Linked DNA regions of Syntrophobotulus glycolicus DSM 8271. The protein of the gene in region 2 interacts with the protein of the main gene of each other region in a pairwise test. Links are inferred from orthologs where the notes say so. Each region holds a gene or a part of one and is shown on either strand. Other genes may lie near its edges.

What was found.
Region 1: the proteins of rlmN (region 2) and ftsZ interact in binary tests that used the Escherichia coli proteins (3 or more experiments, as listed by UniProt). The link is inferred for Syntrophobotulus glycolicus DSM 8271 from one-to-one orthologs.

The regions. Positions count from the first base shown.
Region 1 is NC_015172.1:636,256-639,566, reverse strand. What follows is about bases 193-3,177. They hold ftsZ (cell division protein FtsZ), read right to left. Parts: upstream 2,224-3,177; coding sequence 1,162-2,223; downstream 193-1,161. Other genes in these bases: SGLY_RS03345 (cell division protein FtsQ/DivIB), read right to left, coding at 2,779-3,177; SGLY_RS03350 (small basic family protein), read right to left, coding at 2,429-2,758; SGLY_RS03360 (sigma-E processing peptidase SpoIIGA), read right to left, coding at 193-770. Also shown: more of SGLY_RS03360, read right to left, coding at 1-192; more of SGLY_RS03345, read right to left, coding at 3,178-3,311. UniProt on the Escherichia coli protein: Essential cell division protein that forms a contractile ring structure (Z ring) at the future cell division site. The regulation of the ring assembly controls the timing and the location of cell division.
Region 2 is NC_015172.1:2,376,757-2,379,915, reverse strand. The notes cover bases 80-2,912. They hold rlmN (dual-specificity RNA methyltransferase RlmN), read left to right. Parts: upstream 80-880; coding sequence 881-1,945; downstream 1,946-2,912. Other genes in these bases: SGLY_RS11730 (FHA domain-containing protein), read left to right, coding at 2,752-2,912; SGLY_RS11735 (FHA domain-containing protein), read left to right, coding at 1,950-2,732; rsmB (16S rRNA (cytosine(967)-C(5))-methyltransferase RsmB), read left to right, coding at 80-861. In the rest of the region: more of rsmB, read left to right, coding at 1-79; more of SGLY_RS11730, read left to right, coding at 2,913-3,159.

The DNA.
Region 1 (3,311 bases), 1.7 Mb from region 2 along the record:
GTTATTTTTAACCGGACTGATCTGACACCCGGCAGCCAGCTCTGGCCGTTTACTCCTTTTACCCGAATGAAGGTCACCCTCTCCGCGATGTTATTGCTGCTGTTCCAGAGCAGAGAACAGGGGTCGGCCAGATCGCGCCACGGACATTGCAGAAATTCGGCAATTGGCCGGGGCAAAGCTGTTAAGGAAACATTTTCCTGAATCAATATCATCGGCTTATCTGTCAGGGGATCCCTCAGCTCATTTCCGGTATCGAGGAGAGCCGTCGTTTTCAGAACAGACCCGCCGCCGAAATCCAATTCGATCCGGTACAGCACCTGACTAAAAAAAGATTGTTTACCATTGTTTTTCCCCCATAACCTGTAGCATAAGCAAAGCACCAGGATCAGCGCCAGGAGCAGCCAGATATTATCGAGCGTCAGGCTGAAGCCGGCAGCCGTATCGGCTAATCCAAACCAAACGATTCCTGCGTAAGCCGCTCCGCCGGTCATGGCCGTGAGAACGGTAAAATAGAGAAAGCACTCCCAAAGATCGCCCCAGGACCTTGCCCGCATGCCTATCCCCGCTACGGCCAGAGGAATGATCACTTTGCTTAAATGAACCAGGGGATTGTACGGGAACAATGCAAGCAGGATGGGGATTTCTCCGAGCAGAGCGCCTGAAATAAGGAAAGCGGGATAGATCCTGCGGTGGAGAAGCTTGGAAGCAAAAAGGAGGATCAGGGCATCCATCAGCCCATTAATCAATAAAACAATATCCAGGTAATACATTTGGCCGTATCCCTTCAATCATCCGGGTGATCCTTGTGGCTGTATCCCTTTCCATTTTGGATCTTATGTAAAAATTATACCTTTAAAGGGAAATAAATCCTGTCGGTTTTGGTTAGGTAAAAACAGGCTATTTTTTGCCGGAAAGCCCGTTTTCTGTAGGATAAGCAGGCATTGTGAAAATCAATAAGAACAGCAAAAAAAATAAACAGTAGAATATTGCCTGGAATGCGTCATTCTCTGTTTACAAGCCTGTCTGGTCCCGTCTCAAATTAAATTTTAAAGACAACAAAACGAAGACGCAGCACAAAGCTTCGGTACGCCTTCATTACAAATGAAAACAAATTACAGCCGTTATCCTTTTCCCCTGATTTGATCCAATGGCTGTCCGCTGTTACTTTCTGAATTTCAGGAAATTAGGAATATCCACATTATCTGAAAAGATATTGTTCTTTTGCCCTATGGGATCGGAATTGGTCGTTCCTTTATGCTGGGGGGTACTTCTCTGGTCAAAGCCGGTAGCAATCACCGTAACCCTGACATCATCTTTAAGGGATTCGTCAATAACAGCCCCGAATATGATATTGGCTTCCTGATCGGCCGCCTCGCCGACAACCTCGGAAGCTTCGTTGACTTCTAAAAGGGTCATATTGGAACCGCCCGTAATATTTAATAAGACCCCTTTTGCTCCCTCGATAGAGGTTTCCAAAAGAGGACTGGAGATTGCCCTTCTGGCCGCTTCCACCGCCCTGTTGTCACCTGTGGATACCCCGATTCCCATCAGGGCCGAACCTGTATCGGACATAATTGTTTTGACATCGGCAAAATCAAGATTGATCAGGCCCGGAATCGTAATGAGATTTGAAATGCCCTGAACCCCATGCAAAAGGATATCATCGGCAATCTTAAATGCCTCCTGAATCGTCGTATGCTTGTCCACCACCTGAAGCAAACGGTCATTCGGAATCGTAATCAAGGTATCCACCTTGTCTTTCAGCTCCAATATCCCGCGTTCGGCTTGAAGCGCCCTTTTCCTGCCTTCAAAAGAAAACGGCCTTGTGACCACCCCAACTGTCAGCGCCCCGACACTGCGGGCGATTTCGGCAACAATAGGGGCTGCGCCCGTCCCGGTACCTCCGCCCATTCCCGCGGCAACAAAAACCATATCTGCTCCCATCAGGACCTGGGCCAAATCATCCTTGCTTTCGATCGCAGCATTCTGGCCAATCTCAGGATTGGCACCAGCCCCGAGTCCTTTTGTCAGCTTGTTTCCTATCTGTATTTTTTCGGCAGCCCTGGACATTTGCAAAGCCTGAGCATCTGTATTAATACCGATAAATTCTACTCCTTTAAGATCGGCGGAAATCATCCTATTTACAGCGTTATTGCCCCCTCCGCCAACACCTATAACTTTAATTCGCGCAAATTGCATACTGTCTGTATCAAATTCCAGCATCTTAATTTACCCTGCCTCTCTTTAGACTCATATGATTTAGATTCGGTCTTCTCTATGATCAATTCTTTCTGTTTTTCCAATACAACTGTTATTTTTAAAGAAAAAACTTAACTAAGGAATTTCTAGATTAAAAGCCGTTATTCCTCTTTTTTTACCGCAGGAAATAAAAAATATTTACTGCCCCGGGCATTCTCCGGCCTGCATCTTACTTTTTGATGACATGGCGGCGGATAATGCTGATATTTTGAAATAATCTTGAACCAAAGGCCACTATGGCGGCAAGATACAGGTCAACCCCCATGCGGTCCCCAATAAAGGCCAGCAAACTGGCGGCAATAATATTTACAACAAATCCGCTCAGAAAAACCGTGCTGTCAAAACTCTCTTCCTGATAGGCTCTGATCCCGCCCATTACTGTGTCAAGCGCCACAACAATAGCAACCGAAAGATATTTAGCATATTCAACAGGTATGGTAAAAGGAGTGAATGCGCCGATAATTAACCCGATGAGCAAACCGAAAATTGGCAGCCACATGTGAGAATACCTCCGTTTGTTTATCCTAATACCGGTTTTCCGGCTGTCAGATCAATATATTTGATACTTTTTTCCACTGCTTGAAAATCAGCGCTGTTAAGCAGTTCGTTCAGCAGCTTGATTTTTTCCGCATAATCCCCGGAATAACCCAGCCTGACCTCAATCCCGTTCAGGAGATAAAGGTTGATCTGCTTGGAAGGCTTATAGCTGATCTCACTGATTTTCGGCAATAACTCCGGGGGAACTTGTCCAACTAACTTCATCAGAGCATCGATTTCCGGGCTGGACACCTTCTGACCCGGACCTGTGCTCTCCGGGATGGAAACACCCGTCAAAACCGGGCTGTCCTCTTTGGGCCATCCTTCATAATACTTTAAAACGATCCCGGACAAATCCACCTCAACAACCTTTTCCCCAGCCACAATTAAGGCAGCGGCTTTCCGTTCTTTAATCGCCACTTTCAAGGTGGAAGGCAGCTTTCTTTCCACTGCCGCCTGCTCGACAAATGGGTGCAATTGTATTTTAGTGGCTAGATCCGCGGTGTCAATCGTAA
Region 2 (3,159 bases):
GAGGAAACGGAGAAATTGTGCATTTCCAACAATCTTCCCGCGCCTACCTGTATCCGTACCAATACCCTTAAGATCAGCCGGGAAAACCTTGTTTCACGTTTGGAGAATGAGGGAATTCAGGTTACCCTAAGCGCGAAAACCCCGGAGGGGTTGTTTATCGAAGATTTTGGCGCTCTGGATGAGCTTCTTTCTTATCAGGAAGGCCTTTTTACCGTTCAGGACGAAAGTTCCCAGCTTGTGGCTCATATTCTGGGGGTAAAACCGGGGGAGAGAGTGCTTGACGTATGCTGTGCCCCGGGGGGGAAGACCACTCATCTTGCCCAGTTGATGAACAATCAGGGAACCATCATAGGAAATGATCTTTATCCGGCTAAGCTTTCTCTGGTCAATGAATTGGTGGAACGTCTCGGGATCGGCATAATTCAAACTCAGGCAGGGGACGCCGGAATTCTGGAGGGGATTGAAGGCCGGTTCGATAAAGTTCTGGTCGATGCGCCCTGCTCAGGATTGGGCGTGATCAGGCGGCGAGCTGATTTGCGCTGGCAGAAAAGCGAGCAGGAGATAAAAGAGCTTTCCGAGATCCAAAAAAAAATTCTGCTGAGGGCGGCTGATTTTGTCGCTCCGGGGGGAGAAATGGTTTACTCTACCTGTACGATTGAGCCTGAGGAAAATTTTGAGGTTGTCAAAGTGTTTCGTGCCGAACGCCCGGATTTTTCTTCCGTATCCTTGACAGGTGAAATCAATTTTCCGGTAACGGCCGGGGACAAAAAACAGCTGGCTAAAGGGGTATTTCAAATCCTGCCTCATCTCTACAACATGGATGGATTTTTTCTGGCAAAATTTAGACGGGCAGGTTTATAAAGTCAGGATTGGGTGAATAATATTTAAGATGGAAAAATATGATTGCCGAGGCCTTTCGGAACCTGAGATGGAAAAACTGTGCCTGCAAAACGGAATAAAGAAATTCCGGGCCGATCAGGTTTTCAGGTGGGTGCAGCAAAAAGGTGTCCGGTGCTGGGATGAGATGAAGAACATCGGACAGGAGGATACGGATAAATTAAAGAAAGTATTCTGCCTTCAGCCTTTGGAAATCGTCAAAGAACAAGTTTCTAAAGACGGGACAAGGAAATTTCTTTTTCGTCTTCCTGACGGAGAAAGAATAGAAACTGTTCTGATGGATTATGAAAAAGATCTGTCCAGGAACCGGGAAACGGTATGTGTTTCCACTCAGGTTGGCTGTCCGGTTGGCTGCCCTTTTTGTGCCACCGGAGTGAACGGATTTCACAGGAACCTTTCCGCTGGCGAAATAACCGGTCAAGTGCTGGAGATCGTCCGGCGGATGAGGATAAATGACCCTTCCTTTAACGTAACCAATATTGTTTTTATGGGAATGGGAGAACCATTTCTAAACGAGGAATCCGTTCTCAAGGCCGTTCGGATCCTTAATAGTGAGAATGGGCAAAAGATCGGCATGAGAAGGATGACCATTTCGACAAGCGGGGTAGTTCCGGGAATTATCCGTTTAGCGGAAGAGAACAAGCAGGTGGGACTGGCGATATCCCTCCATTCAGCCCGGAATCATCTCCGGGACATCCTTGTGCCGATGAATAGACGTTATCCCCTTCAGCAATTAATGCGTGCCTGCCGGGAATATGTTAATCAGACGGGAAGGCGGGTAACCTTAGAAATCGCTTTAACCGAGGCCAATGCCAATAAGGATGAAGCAGAGGCCTTAATTCGCTTAATTCAGGGAATGCCGGTTCATATTAATCTGATACCGGTCAATCCTGTAACGGAAAGCAGTATGCAGAGGCCGGCAAAAGAAAAAATAATGGAATTTAAGACATTGCTGGAAGCAAAGAATCTATCGGTTACTGTTCGTGAGGAAAAGGGGACGGACATTGATGCGGCCTGTGGGCAATTAAGACAACGTCTGGAGTGTTAAAAATATGAGCCTGTTAAATAAGTTCGAAACGGCTGCAGAATATCTTTTTACCAATATGTTTAAGAAGACATCCAGCAGTATTCAGCCTGTTGAAGTGGCCGGAAAACTGCTGAAAGCCATGCTCAGGAATAAACAGGTCAGTATCTCCCATGTTTATGTCCCCAATATTTACCGGGTGCAGCTCAATAAGGAAGACTATAAGATTATGGAGAATTTCGGTGAAACATTCCTGCTTGAGCTGGCTCAGCATCTTTATACCGAAGCCGGTAAGCAGGGATATACTTTTCTGACTTTGCCTCTGGTTGAACTATATGCAAATCAGAAAATCGGCCGTGGTGAAATAGAAATCGAAACGGAATATAATGATTCTATTGAGGTAAATTGGGAAAAACAGGCGATTGAAGAAATGATTGTGCAGGATGAGCTGGAAAGAACGACAATTATGCCGAATGATAGAAGATTAACAAATGCGATCATCAATGAAAATAGCAGGAAAAGCGCAGGCGGTCTCGAAATAATTAAAGGAAATGAAGAAGGCAGGATTTATTGTCTGGAGCAGGATATCGTCACTGTCGGCCGGCAGGGAGACTGTGATGTTGAAATCAAAGATGAGGAGATGTCCCGCAAGCATTTTCGTTTGTATCAGGAAAGCAGCAGGTGGTTTATTCAGGATCTGGGGAGTACAAACGGGACTTATGTCAATAAGCTTAAAGTGGATAAATATATGCTGCATCCCGGGGATAAAATTCGGGCCGGTCAGACGGTTATGGTTTTTAAAAGAAAATAAGAAGTTCGGGTGATGATGGTTGCAGGCAGTGCTTGTCATAGGCAGGATCGTATTTGTTCTGGTGATCTACTTGTTTTTATTGAGGCTGTTAACCGTTCTTTTGGCTGATTTGAAAAACAAGGGGATTTTGACCAAGGAAGAATCGGAACTTGGCTGTTTGGAAGTTTTAAACGGAGCCGACATGCTGCCTAAAGGCAGGAAAATCCGTATTGAACCTAAAGGGCTGAAGATTGGGCGCGGGAAACAAAATGATATTGTTGTTCCTGATCATTTTTGTTCCGTAGACCATGCCGAATTCAAATATACTCACGGTGCGATAATCGTAGAGGATACGGGGAGTACAAATGGCACATGGGTTAACGGTGAACGAATCAATTCACCAATCCAGCTTGTCCCCGGTGATTTTGTGAAAATCGGCAGCATGACT